DNA from 3 places in the Pseudomonas sp. CCI3.1 genome. Region 1 is predicted to be linked to each of the others. Evidence: predicted binding sites of a transcription regulator. Region 1 holds the regulator's gene; each other region holds the start of a gene.
What was found. The regulator FliA, encoded in region 1, starts transcription of late flagellar genes. The targets are predictions, from matches to a motif close to CTAAAGTTTNNNNNNNNNNNGCCGNTAA.
Positions count from the first base shown of each region.

Region 2: the regulator FliA is predicted to act here: its motif matches at 1,345-1,372, upstream of motA (flagellar motor stator protein MotA).
Region 3: the regulator FliA is predicted to act here: its motif matches at 2,020-2,047, upstream of RGV06_RS19415 (flagellar protein MotY).

Region 1 covers NZ_JAVIWO010000001.1:1,405,317-1,410,051, reverse strand. The annotation lists gene flhA (flagellar biosynthesis protein FlhA) at 1-880, shown strand, start outside; gene flhF (flagellar biosynthesis protein FlhF) at 892-2,208, shown strand; gene fleN (flagellar synthesis regulator FleN) at 2,328-3,155, shown strand; gene fliA (RNA polymerase sigma factor FliA) at 3,155-3,895, shown strand; gene RGV06_RS06415 (chemotaxis response regulator CheY) at 4,098-4,469, shown strand; gene RGV06_RS06410 (protein phosphatase CheZ) at 4,490-4,735, shown strand, end outside.
Region 2 covers NZ_JAVIWO010000001.1:2,735,906-2,740,640, reverse strand. The annotation lists gene RGV06_RS12505 (HDOD domain-containing protein) at 1-1,287, opposite strand, end outside; gene motA (flagellar motor stator protein MotA) at 1,441-2,292, shown strand; gene motB (flagellar motor protein MotB) at 2,296-3,276, shown strand; gene rsgA (small ribosomal subunit biogenesis GTPase RsgA) at 3,384-4,415, opposite strand; gene orn (oligoribonuclease) at 4,522-4,735, shown strand, end outside.
Region 3 covers NZ_JAVIWO010000001.1:4,232,543-4,237,277, reverse strand. The annotation lists gene RGV06_RS19420 (argininosuccinate synthase) at 1-924, opposite strand, end outside; gene RGV06_RS19415 (flagellar protein MotY) at 1,052-1,957, opposite strand; gene pyrC (dihydroorotase) at 2,113-3,159, shown strand; gene rnt (ribonuclease T) at 3,156-3,830, shown strand; gene RGV06_RS19400 (peroxiredoxin) at 3,908-4,510, opposite strand.

The DNA.
Region 1 (4,735 bases):
CGACAACCTCGACTTGGCTCCCAGTGCTTATAGGCTGACGTTGATGGGGGTTATTCTGGCCGAGGCCGAGATCTACCCGGACCGCGAAATGGCGATCAACCCGGGGCAGGTATTCGGCACGCTTAACGGCATTACCACCAAAGACCCGGCCTTTGGTCTGGAAGCCGTGTGGATTGAGGTCAGTCAGCGCAGCCAGGCGCAATCGCTGGGCTATACCGTAGTGGACGCCAGCACCGTAGTGGCGACTCACCTTAACCAGATTCTGTACAAACACTCCCATGAGCTTATCGGTCATGAAGAAGTGCAGCAGTTGATGCAGTTGTTGGCCAAGTCTTCGCCCAAGCTGGCCGAAGAACTGGTGCCGGGCGTGCTGAGCCTGTCCCAACTGCTCAAAGTATTGCAGGCCTTGCTGGCTGAGCAGGTACCGGTGCGCGATATCCGCAGTATTGCCGAAGCCGTCGCGAATAATGCCCATAAGAGTCAAGATACTGCCGCTTTGGTTGCCGCTGTACGGGTCGGCTTGTCGCGCGCCATTGTGCAAAGCATTGTAGGAGTTGAGTCTGAGCTGCCTGTGATCACCTTGGAGCCAAGGTTGGAACAAATATTGCTCAATAGTTTGCAGAAGGCCGGACAAGGCCAGGAAGAGGGCGTTTTGCTCGAGCCAAGCATGGCAGAAAAGCTCCAGCGCTCGTTGATTGACGCGGCTCAGCGTCAGGAGATGCAAGGTAATCCAGTGATCCTGTTGGTGGCAGGCCCGGTACGCGCGATGCTTTCGCGCTTTGGCCGTCTGGCGGTGCCCAACCTGCATGTACTGGCTTACCAGGAAATCCCTGACAACAAGCAGGTCACGATCGTTGCGACAGTAGGCCCTAACGGCTGAGGGTTTGGTTTATGCAAGTGAAGCGATTTTTCGCCGCCGATATGCGTCAGGCCATGAAGCTGATCCGTGATGAGCTGGGGGCTGACGCCGCCATCATTGGCAACCGCCGGATTGCCGGGGGCGTTGAGTTGACCGCGGCCCTGGACTACAAGCTGTCCGCGCTGGCACCCCGTGTACCGAACATTGAGCTCGAAGAAGAGCTGCGCAAGACCCAGTCGCGGATTGTCTCGGCCCAGGCCGAGTTGAGTCTGCGCGGTGAGGGCGAGGCGGGCGATAACCGTCAGCTGTTTGCCGGTCTGCCGCTGACCGCCGCCGAGCCATTGATTGAACCGACGCTCGAAGAGCCACCGCGCCCTGCGCCTGCGCCGGCCGCCCCGACGATTGATCAGCGCGCGTTCGACAACATGCGTCATGAGCTCAACGGTTTGCGCGAGTTGCTCGAAGTGCAGCTGGGCTCGCTGGCCTGGAGCCAGTTGCAGGATGCCAAGCCTGCACAAGCCAATCTGTGGCGTCGCCTGCAGCGTATCGGCCTGTCCGGACCGCTGTCCCGAGATCTGCTGGCGCAAGTGGCCGGTATCGAAGAGCCGCGTCAGGCGTGGCGGATGTTGCTGGCGCACTTGGCGCGCATGATTGCCACACCTGAGCTGGAGCCGCTGGAAGAGGGCGGTGTGATCGCGATGGTCGGTCCTGCCGGGATGGGTAAGACCACCACGCTGGCCAAGCTGGCGGCGCGTTATGTGCTCAAGTACGGCGCGCAGAATATCGCGCTGGTGAGCATGGACAGCTTTCGTATTGGCGCTCAGGAGCAACTCAAGACCCTGGGCCGGATTCTTAACGTCCCGGTGACCCACGTGGCCCCCGGTCAGTCGTTGGGCCAGACCCTTGAGCCGCTGGTGCGCAAGCGTGTGGTGCTGGTGGATACTGCTGGCTTGCAAGCCAGCGATCCGGCGTTGCGCCTGCAGCTGGAAAGCCTCGCGGGGCGCGGGATCAAGGCCAGAAATTTTCTGGTATTGGCCACCACCAGCCAGAAACAGGTGCTGACGGCGGCGTACCTCAGTTACAAGCGTTGCGGGCTGGCCGGTTGCATCCTGACCAAACTGGATGAAACGGCGAGCCTGGGCGAAGTGTTGAGCCTGGCGATCAGTAACGCGCTGCCGGTGGCATACCTCACCGATGGTCCACGGATTCCGGACGACCTTCACCTGCCGCGTCGTCACCAGTTGGTGAGTCGCGCAGTGAGTGTGCAAATGCAGGAAGAACCCAGCGAAGAAGCCATGGCCGATATGTTCGCTGATATCTACCACAGCCCTCCCAAGCGGGTAGGTTGAGGTAGTCAAGATTACGTTGCAATGTACCTACATCTGATGGTCTGAAGGTTTTGTTCCATTCGGGAACGGGCAGCCAACGCATGTAGCCGCGTCTAAGTAAGACAAGGTAAAAAAAGATCATGGGCAGCATGCATCCCGTACAGGTGATCGCAGTGACCGGCGGCAAGGGTGGCGTCGGTAAAACTAACGTGTCAGTCAACTTGTCCATCGCCTTGGCCGAGCTGGGCAGGCGCGTTCTGTTGATGGACGCGGACCTTGGGCTGGCGAACGTCGATGTCCTGTTGGGCTTGACCCCAAAATTTACCCTGGCCGATGTGGTCGAGGGGCGTTGCGAGCTGCGCGATGTCTTGCTCCAGGGCCCGGGCGGGATTCGTATCGTGCCCGCGGCCTCGGGCACCCAGAGCATGGTGCACTTGAGCCCGGCGCAACATGCCGGACTGATCCAGGCATTCAGTGACCTCGGCGACAATCTGGATGTGCTGGTGATCGACACCGCGGCCGGGATTGGCGAGTCGGTGGTCAGCTTTGTGCGCGCCGCCCAGGAAGTGCTGCTGGTGGTCTGCGACGAGCCGACGTCGATCACCGATGCCTATGCGCTGATCAAGTTGCTCAACCGCGATTACGGCATGAACCGCTTTCGCGTATTGGCCAACATGGCCCAGAGCCCGCAGGAAGGGCGCAATCTGTTCGCCAAGCTGACCAAGGTCACCGATCGTTTTCTGGATGTGGCCCTGCAGTACGTGGGCGCCGTCCCGTATGACGAATGCGTGCGCAAGGCCGTACAAAAACAGCGGGCCGTCTACGAAGCGTTCCCGCGCTCCAAGTGCTCCCTTGCGTTTAAAGCCATCGCACAGAAAGTTGACACCTGGCCGTTGCCCGCCAACCCCCGCGGGCATCTGGAGTTCTTTGTCGAGCGTCTGGTGCAGCAAGCAGGGGGGCGCTTTTAATGACCGCCAGCGGCTATCGCATGTACAGCAAGGCGTCGCGTGACAGCCAGTACGAGCTGATCGAGCGCTACGCCCCCTTGGTCAAGCGCATCGCCTATCACCTGTTGGCGCGCTTGCCCGCCAGCGTGCAGGTGGACGATCTGATCCAGGCCGGAATGATCGGATTGCTTGAGGTGTCGGGCAAATACGACGCGACCAAGGGCGCGAGTTTTGAGACCTATGCCGGGATTCGCATTCGTGGCGCAATGCTCGATGAAGTGCGAAAAGGCGACTGGGCCCCGCGTTCTGTCCACCGCAATACACGGATGGTCAGTGACGCAATTCGGGTAATTGAAGCAAAAACCGGTTGTGACGCTAAAGATCATGAAGTTGCGGCCGAACTCCAGTTAAGCCTTGATGATTATTACGCCATCTTGAATGACACCCTGGGCAGCCGCCTGTTCAGTTTTGACGACTTGTTGCAGGACGGTGAACACGAAGGGCTGCATGAGGATGGCGCAAGTGCTCACCCGGAGCCGTCGCGTGACCTTGAAGACGAGCGCTTCCAGGGCGCACTGGCCGATGCAATTGCCCATCTGCCCGAGCGTGAGCGACTGGTGTTGGCGCTGTATTACGACGAGGAATTGAACCTCAAGGAAATCGGCGAAGTGCTGGGGGTCAGCGAGTCCCGTGTGAGCCAGTTGCACAGCCAGTGCGCCGCACGACTGCGTGCACGCTTGAGCCAGTGGCGAGCGCACTGACGGGAACACGCGTACTTATTGTGGGAGCGGGCTTGCTCGCGATGGGATCGACACGGTGAATCAGAAAAACCGCGCCGCCAGCATCGCGAGCAAGCTCGCTCCCACAGTCGATTCTGGCGGTGTTTGAAAACGAATTGATTGAATGGCGTGTCCCCAGACCGGACGCGTTTAAGACTGCTTGGAGGTCGAATTGGACAAGAACATGAAAATCCTCATCGTTGATGATTTTTCAACGATGCGGCGGATCATCAAAAACCTGTTGCGTGACCTTGGTTTCACCAACACGGTCGAGGCGGATGACGGCATCACGGCGTTGCCGATCCTCAATCTGGGTCACATCGACTTTTTGGTGACCGACTGGAACATGCCCGGCATGACCGGTATCGAGCTGCTGCGCCACGTGCGTGCAGACGAAAAACTCAAGCACTTGCCGGTGCTGATGGTGACCGCTGAAGCCAAGCGTGAGCAGATCATCGAAGCGGCCCAGGCCGGTGTTAACGGTTATGTGGTCAAGCCGTTCACGGCTATCGCACTCAAAGACAAGATCGAGAAGATCTTTGATCGCATCGGTTGATCGGTTGCCTTGGGGGCGCTATGGAGCATAAAGAATCCACACAGGGCGATTTTGAGTCGACCCTGAAAAAACATGCTCACGAATTGGTCGAAAGCCTTGAAAGAGGTCAGTTTGGCGATGCAGTGCAGCTGATTCACGAACTTAACCAGACCCGTGATCGCGGGTTGTATCGCGAAGTCGGCAAACTGACCCGTGAACTGCACAGTGCGATTGTCAATTTTCATATTGACCCGAGCATGCCGCAAGCCGAAGAAGTGTCGCAGATC
Region 2 (4,735 bases), 1.3 Mb from region 1:
CGTCATCAAGCGCTGGAGGGCGGTGCTCTCGCTGATATTCACGATCAGGTCGAAGGCCGTCTTCGCCAGCCCGGCAATCTGGTTCACGGTCAGGGCGGTCGAGGTCTTGTCGGGCGTCAGCAGCATCACCCGGCGCATGCCACATGCCAGCAAGGCTTCTCGGGCGCAGGTAGTCAGGTGCATAGGGTTGGTGAATGCGCTGGGTTGCTCCAGCAATTGCCCGCAGTGTTTGCGCCACGCGGCCAGCGCCTCAGCCGAGGGCGGTGGCGCAGCCAGCGAGCTGTGGCTGGTGCGGCGCGCATCCCATGGCCAGAGCAGTGCCTGGGCCGGGTGCCAGAGCTCTGGCATGGAGTGATAGCGCCCGCTGTTGACCGCGTGTTGGTGCACTTGCTGCTGCACTTCATCCAACGGCATTTGCAAGTACAGGCTGGTGACGTATTGCCAGCGCAAATTGTGTGGCGTGTCCCATGCCTGTTGCGCCGAAAGCGCCAGGCAGTTGGCCAGCAATACGCTGTTGGCGGGCTGGTTGAACCAGCGGCGCAGCGCCGGATCGGCGTCCAGGTGCTGTTGCTGGCGTAACGGATGATGAGTGTCGCGGGCGATGTGCAACACCTTGACCAGCGTACGGCGCTCGTCGGTGATAACCGTATACCCCTGCATCACCCAGGCGGGCAGGCGCCAGAGTTTGGCCAGCGCAAGGCAGATATCAAACAGCGGTAGACCGAACAACGCCAGTTCGACTTTTTTGGCGCATTCGCCGTGTTCGACCACCCGTCGTTCCCAGGCTTCAAGCAGTAGCGGGTGGGTAAGCGCCAGCGCCCATAACGGTGACAGAAACAGCAGGCTGCTCCAGTAGATTTCTTGCCAGAGCCGCGCCAGACGATTGCCGAATAGCCCAATGGCTTGCTGTGCGGCGTGCTGGCTAATGAGCTGGATTTGTCGATAGGCCATCGGGATGTTTTCGATTGCCAGTGCGGGAACGTGTTCGAGTAGCCCTTGGGTGCGCTTGAGGCCGAGACGGTTGATGGCCACTTCAAGGCTTTCGGCAGGCTCGCTCAGGCTGCTCTGAGCCTGTTGGTTGGCCTCGCGAATGATCCTGAGTGCCAGTGCCGGGCTGTCCTGCATGACCTCGGCAATTTCGCGCAATGAGCGGCGACTGTCGTTGATCGTCTTGAATACTCGCTCATGGCTGTTTTGCGGGATCGGCAAGTCAACCGTGTCCAGGAGTAAGACCCAGGCATCCAGAGTGGTGGGTGTTGATGGTGGTGCGCAGGTTTCATTGGCCATTATGGGGACGCGATCATCATCGATTGTGGAGGTCGAATGGATTTTCGGCTTTGCCGGCTATAGTCTGGCGCAGATTCGCCGATAAGGAGAAGAAGAGTTTTAGCTTCGCTGGAATATGACCTTGAACCCGACTCAGTAAGTACTTTTATATCTATGGCTAAAATTATCGGCATCATTGTCGTGTTCGCGAGTGTGCTTGGCGGATACGTGCTTTCCCACGGCAAGATCGGTGCGCTGATTCAGCCGTTCGAGGTCCTGATCATTGGCGGGGCGGCCTTTGGCGCGTTCCTGCAAGCCAACCCCGGCTACATGACACTGCACGTGATCAAAAAATCACTCAGCATGTTCGGTTCGCGTTTCTCCCACGCTTTCTATCTGGAAGTGCTGGGCCTGGTGTATGAGATTCTTAATAAAAGTCGCCGCGAAGGCATGATGGCCATCGAGAGCGACATTGAAGACGCTGCGGCCAGCCCGATCTTCGCCAAGTACCCCACCGTCCTCAAGGATGAGCGCATGACGGCGTTTATCTGTGATTACCTGCGCATCATGTCGTCGGGCAACATGGCGCCCCACGAGCTCGAAGGGCTGTTCGACATGGAGCTTTTCAACCTCAAGGAAGAACTGGAGCATCCTTCCCATGCCGTGACCGGGATCGCCGACGGCATGCCCGGCTTCGGTATTGTGGCGGCGGTTCTTGGGATTGTGGTGACCATGGCCTCGCTGGGTGAGGGTGATCAGGCCGCAATCGGCATGCACGTAGGTGCCGCGCTGGTGGGGACGTTCTTCGGTATTTTGGCCGCTTATGGTTTCTTCGGTCCGTTGGCGACCTCACTGGCCCACGATGCCAAGGAAGAAATCAACGTGTATGAGTCGATCAAGGCCTCGCTGGTGGCCTCGGCCTCGGGCATACCGCCCTCGCTTGCCGTCGAGTTCGGTCGCAAGGTGCTGTATCCCAAGCATCGCCCCAGCTTTTCCGAGCTTGAACAAGTGGTTCGCGGTCGCTGATTTATGGAAAACAACCAGCCCATAATTATCAAGCGCGTAAAGCGCTACGCCGCAGGCCATCACGGTGGCGCCTGGAAAATCGCCTTTGCTGACTTTGCCACGGCGATGATGGCGTTCTTCCTGGTGATGTGGCTGATGACGGCCGCGACCCCGGAGCAAAAAATCGCCATCGGCGGTTATTTCAAGGACCCGATCGGTTTCAGTGAAAGCGGCACGCCGTACATCATCGACCTGGGCGGCACGCCTGCGCTGGCGCCGGAGAACACCCTCAATCCCGAAGAAAAGCTGCAGCCTCAGCCCGACAAGATCAAAGTCGATGCGGACCAGGTTGAAAGCATGGCGGAGCAGGTCGAGAAAGAGCGTCTCGAACTGCTGCTTCAGGAGTTGCAGAACAAGGTCGAAGAAAACCCGCAATTGCGCAAATTCAAGGATCAGCTGCTGTTTGAAATCACCCCGGACGGCTTGCGGATTCAGATGATGGACGCCGAAAACCGACCGATGTTCGATGTGGGCAGTGCGCGGCTCAAGCCTTATTTCGAGGATATTTTGCTGGCCATGGCCGACACCATCAAAGCGGTGCCGAACAAAGTCAGCATCAGCGGCCACACCGATGCCATGCCCTATGCGGGAGGTGGCGATTTTGGCAACTGGGAATTGTCGGCCAACCGTGCCAATGCGGCCCGGCGCGCTTTGGTGGCGGGGAGTTACCCTGATGCACAGATTGCGCGGGTAGTGGGGTATGCGTCGTCAGTGTTGTTCGACAAGGCCAACCCCTATAACCCGATCAACCGTCGAATCGACATCGTGGTGCTGACTAAAAAGGCCCAGCAGGCGATTGAAGGCGAGCAGGGCGTTGAGTCGGTAAAGGCCCAGGAGTTACCGAAAGAGCCGGTTGACCCGATCAAGTTGCCGGCTGACAAACAGCCCATGCCGATGCATGAAGAGCGCCAGAAGCTGAACTTGTTTGACGACAAGGCCCCGTAAAAACGGTGGGAGCGGGCTTGCTCGCGATGCAAGCGACTCGGAACACCTGATTCACCGAGGCGATGCAATCGCGAGCAAGCCCGCTCCCACGGAAGTTGATAGGGGGCTTAGTAGCTCGACTCGGGCAGGCTCGCAATGATCGAGCGATAGCTGTTCATGCGTTGCTGCTGCACGCGGCCATCTTCCAGGGCCATCAGCAATGCACAGCCCGGCTCGCGGTCGTGCTTGCAATCGCGGAAACGGCAAGTCCCGATCAAGTCGTTGAACTCGATAAAACCCGCCTCAACATCGGCCCGGCTCACGTGGCCCAAGCCAAACTCGCGAATACCCGGGGAGTCGATCAATTCACCGCCGCCCGGAAAGTGGAACAGTCGTGCAGTCGTAGTGGTGTGCGTGCCCTGGCCAGAGACTTCGGACAGCGGCCCGACCCGCAGGTTGACCTCTGGCAGCAAGCTGTTGACCAGGGACGACTTGCCAACGCCCGACTGACCCACAAACACGCTGATATGGCCGTCCAGTTGCGCTTGCAACTGCTGCATGCCATCACCGTGATGGGCCGACACTTCGAGTACCGGATAACCCAGTTGGCGATAAACCCCCAGCAACGCATTGAGCGCGGGTGAGTTTTGATCGTCGATCAAGTCAGCCTTGTTAAGCAGCAACAACGGACGAATCCCCGCGTGCTCGGCGGCCACCAGATAACGGTCGATGAGGTTGGCGTGTGGCTCGGGCATTGGCGCGAACACAATCACGATCATGTCGACGTTGGCTGCAACCGGCTTGAGCTGGCCACGGCTGTCCGGGCGACACAGTTCGGTTTTACGCGGCAGTTGGGCGACGATCACGCCGATGCCCTGGTTGCCGGCGCGCCATACAACCGTGTCGCCGGTCACCAGTGCGGGCAGGTTTGCGCGCAGGTGGCAGCGGAACATCTGGCCTTTAAGCTCGCCTTCCTGGGCTTCGACTTCGACCTGCACACCAAAGTGCGCGATCACCAGGCCGAGCTGCTCGGGGCCTAAATCGCCGCCTTCAAGGGCTTCGACGGCACTGGATTCGCGTTTGGCGGCGCGGGCAGCGCGCTCGCCCTGGATCTTTTCGATGCGCCAATTCTGACGACGATTGAGCTGGCGTTTGGCCATGGGTGTTCCGTGTTGATAAAACGATAAGAAGGGTAAAACGCAGGCGAGTTTAGCACGAGGGCAGCACGCCTAAGCTAAACTGCGCAACCAAGCACTGGAGGCCATTATGCAAAACGCGCAGAACCTGATCTGGATCGACCTGGAAATGACCGGTCTGGACCCTGACAACGACGTCATTATCGAAATGGCCACCATCGTAACCGACAGCAACCTCAATACCTTGGCTGAAGGCCCGGTCATCGCCATTCACCACAGCGATGAAGTGCTGGCACGTATGGATGAATGGAACACCCGCACCCACGGTGGCAGTGGCCTGACCC
Region 3 (4,735 bases), 2.8 Mb from region 1:
CATCAACTCGTCTTTCAGGTGAGCGACTTCACGGTCCAGAGTGATCGACTCAATGGCACGGTGAGCCCGCAGCATGATAGTGCCGCCCGGTGTTTCGTAGCAGCCACGGGACTTCATCCCTACATAACGGTTCTCAACGATATCGAGACGACCGATGCCGTTCTCGCCGCCGATACGGTTAAGGGTTGCCAACACGGTGGCCGGGGTCATTTCGACGCCGTCCAGGGCAACGATATCGCCATTGCGGTAAGTCAGTTCCAGAAAGGTCGGCGTGTTAGGCGCATCTTCTGGCGACTTGGTCCAACGCCACATGTCTTCTTCGTGCTCGGTCCAGGTATCTTCCAGCACACCGCCCTCGTAAGAGATGTGCAGCAAGTTGGCATCCATCGAGTACGGAGACTTCTTCTTGCCATGACGCTCGATCGGAATATTGTGCTTTTCAGCGTAATCCATCAGCTTTTCACGGGAGAGCAAGTCCCACTCACGCCAAGGAGCAATCACTTTCACTCCTGGCTTCAGGGCATAGGCACCCAGTTCGAAACGAACCTGATCGTTACCTTTACCCGTTGCGCCGTGGGAAATGGCGTCTGCGCCTGTTTCGTTGGCAATTTCAATCAGGCGCTTGGCGATCAGCGGACGAGCAATGGAAGTACCCAGCAGGTACTCGCCTTCGTAAACAGTGTTGGCGCGGAACATCGGGAAAACGAAGTCTCGAACAAACTCTTCACGCAGGTCATCAATGTAGATTTCCTTAACGCCCATGGCTTGCGCCTTGGCACGTGCCGGTTCGACTTCTTCGCCCTGACCCAGGTCAGCGGTGAAGGTTACGACTTCACAGTTATAAGTATCCTGCAGCCACTTCAGGATCACCGAAGTGTCCAGGCCGCCCGAATAAGCCAGAACGACCTTGTTTACGTCCGCCATGCCATCACTCCACGGGTTGTTCGAAAAGCCGAACAGTCTACCGCCCATATCTATTAATTTACAGAGGCGCGACAGCTTAAGACGACAAAGCGACAGATTATGTCAAAGGGGCGACGAGAGGGGCACTTCAAGAAATTGCAGCGGGATTGGAGACTCCAACTGAAGGAGCAGCTTTTTCTGACTCCGGATACCGCTCCAAACGGACACTAACCCGACGATTTTTCGCACGATTAGCGTGGTTCGTGTTCGGCACCAACGGGTATTGCTCACCATGAAAACGTACCGTGATCTGCGACTCCTGAAGTCCGCTTTCCTTGAAGTAATCCATGACGGCTAATGCCCGGCGCCGTGATAACTCACGATTGGTCAATCTGTTACCCATGTTATCGGAGTAGCCGTCCAGGATGACGTGATTGACGGTTGGATCCGCCTTCAAGTACTCCACCATGACGTGCAAGTTGACCCGTGCGGTCGCGTCCAGTTCGGTACCGCCACCAGGAAAACCAATGCGGCTTTGTCTGACCTGATCAAAGTTTTTCGGTAACAACTTTGCGGTGCAAGCCTCGTAGTCACCGTATGCCTGACGAAACCTGACCGGTAGCAAACGCACTTCAGAGACATTACCCTCACGGGAAAAGTGCCTGACCAGCGGGCTGCGCCCTTCCAGCAGACCGCGAAACAGGCGTCCGGCCTGGGCTTGAGAACTGTTGAAAAGCACCTGGCCACGACCAATGCGCACTGACCCCAGATCAATGTCCCCCCTGCCCGGCTGCCATGGCGCAGCGGCGGCAAGCAGTGTTGCAGAGCCTTCGCCCAGCATTGAGTTGTAGGCATTGAGACGAAAGACTGCCTGCTCTCCTGCCCGACGTACAAAGGCCCCGGAGCCGAAATCAGTAATGGGCTGGATCAGCCGGCACTCGAACTTGTCACCTTCTACTTTCCACTCGATATTCTCCAGCCGAGTCTGAAAAGTCAGAGCCATGGCAGGCAGGCTGGCAAACATGCAGAGCAGGATGAGATAACACTGGCGCACGGGAGGCTCCACAGGCTTGTACTGCAAAATAACAGGCCACAGATTTACGGCATACCCATGAGATATCGGTCAGCAATCACAAAACTTGATAGCGAGTGCCTGTGAGTGTCTTTTCCGGTAGCATTCACATCAGTTTGACCCGCCTGGAATTCCCAATGTCTGACCGCCTGACCCTGCTGCGTCCCGACGACTGGCATATACATCTTCGCGATGGTGCTGTGTTGCCTCACACTGTCGCGGATGTTGCGCGCACTTTTGGCCGCGCCATCATCATGCCCAACCTGGTACCTCCGGTGCGTAATGCCGCCGAAGCCGATGCCTATCGCCAGCGCATTTTGGCTGCTCGCCCGGCCGGAAGCCGTTTCGAGCCGCTGATGGTGCTGTACCTCACTGACCGAACCCAGCCAGAAGACATTCGTACGGCCAAGGCCAGCGGATTCGTCCATGCAGCCAAGCTGTATCCGGCTGGGGCAACGACCAACTCCGACTCTGGTGTCACCAGTATCGATGCGATCTTCCCGGTCCTTGAAGTCATGGCTGAAGTTGGCATGCCTTTACTGATTCACGGTGAAGTCACCCGCGCTGGCGTGGACGTCTTTGACCGCGAAAAAATCTTCATCGACGAGCATATGCGCCGCGTTGTAGATCGCTTCCCGACGCTAAAAGTCGTGTTTGAGCACATCACCACAGCTGAGGCGGTGCAGTTCGTCAACGAGGCTTCGGCCAACGTCGGCGCGACAATTACGGCGCATCACCTGCTGTACAACCGCAATCACATGCTGGTTGGCGGTATTCGCCCGCACTTCTATTGCCTGCCGATCCTCAAGCGCAACACCCATCAGGAAGCCCTGCTGGATGCGGCCACCAGTGGCAGCGAGAAGTTCTTCCTGGGCACTGACTCTGCTCCCCATGCCCAGCACGCCAAAGAAGCTGCCTGCGGTTGTGCCGGTTGCTATACCGCGTATGCAGCCATCGAGATGTACGCCGAAGCCTTCGAGCAGCGTAATGCGCTGGACAAGCTGGAAGCCTTTGCCAGCCTGAACGGCCCTCGATTCTACGGTCTGCCTGCCAGCACCGAACACATCACCCTGGTTCGCCAGGAGTGGACCGCCCCAACCAGCCTGCCTTTCGGCGAGTTGACCGTAATTCCGCTGCGCGCCGGTGAAACACTGCGCTGGCGCCTGCTGGAGGAACAGCTGTGAGTGACGACCATTATGATGACGAACACGAAGGCGGCCATGGCGGCGGATCGCGCCACCCGATGGCCGAGCGTTTTCGCGGCTATCTGCCGGTCGTAATCGATGTTGAAACCGGTGGCTTTAATAGCGCTACTGATGCCTTGCTGGAAATCGCAGCAGTCACGATCGGCATGGATGAAAGAGGCTTTGTGTTCCCGGAGCACACCTATTTCCACCGTGTGGAACCGTTTGAAGGCGCCAACATCGAAGCTGCAGCGCTGGAGTTCACAGGCATCAAGCTCGATCACCCACTGCGCATGGCGGTCAGTGAAGAAACGGCCCTGACCGACATCTTCCGTGGTGTGCGAAAGGCCCTGAAAGCCAACGGCTGCAAGCGTGCCATCTTGGTGGGACATAACAGTAGCTTTGATTTGGGCTTCCTCAACGCCGCAGTAGCGCGCCTGGACATGAAACGCAATCCGTTTCACCCCTTCTCAAGCTTTGACACAGCGACCCTGGCAGGTCTGGCTTATGGCCAGACGGTACTGGCCAAAGCCTGTCAGACCGCCGACATCGATTTTGATGGGCGTGAAGCACACTCGGCTCGTTATGACACCGAGAAAACCGCTGAGCTGTTCTGTGGCATCGTCAACCGCTGGAAACAAATGGGCGGCTGGAAAGACTTCAACGACTGATCCTGTCGTTCAGGCTTTCATCGCAGCATAAAAAAACCGGACACTGGGTCCGGTTTTTTTATGCCTGAATCTGACGCTTACAGCTGGTCAGCATTCTCGGTCAGGTACGCAGCGACACCAGCAGTCGATGCTGTCATGCCTTTGTCGCCTTTTTTCCAGTTGGCAGGGCAAACTTCGCCGTGCTCTTCGTGGAATTGCAGAGCGTCTACCAGACGAAGCAGCTCCTCCATGTTACGGCCCAGTGGCAGGTCGTTAACGATCTGGGAGCGAACAACGCCCTTGTCGTCGATCAGGAACGCGCCGCGCAGCGCTACGCCGCCTTCGGTTTCAACGTCGTAAGCTTTGCAGATTGCATGATTGATGTCGGCAGCCATGGTGTATTTCACCTGGCCGATACCGCCATTGTTCACTGGGGTGTTGCGCCATGCGTTGTGGGTGAAATGGGAGTCGATCGACACGGCAACCACTTCAACGTTACGCGCCTGGAAGTCAGGGATGCGGTGGTCCAGAGCAATCAGCTCGGACGGGCAAACGAAAGTGAAGTCCAGCGGGTAGAAGAACACCAGGCCATATTTGCCTTTGATGGCGGAGGACAGCGTGAAGCTGTCAACGATTTCGCCATTGCCAAGTACGGCTGCGACGGTGAAGTCAGGGGCTTGTTTGCCTACGAGTACGCTCATTGGATATCTCCTGGTGTGCTGCGTGAAGAACAGGATCCGGTCGGGGCTGCCATTGGTTGATGGCATTCAGCTGACCAGTTCCTGCGTGAAAATGACCGGTCATCATACACCGCTCGTCAGGGCGGGCCTTAACCCTTTTTCAGGCGCCAAACACAGAACCATAGAGACCGTTCGTCAGCACAACGCAGGCAGACCTCAATTGAGACTCAAGGCACTTTGACAATC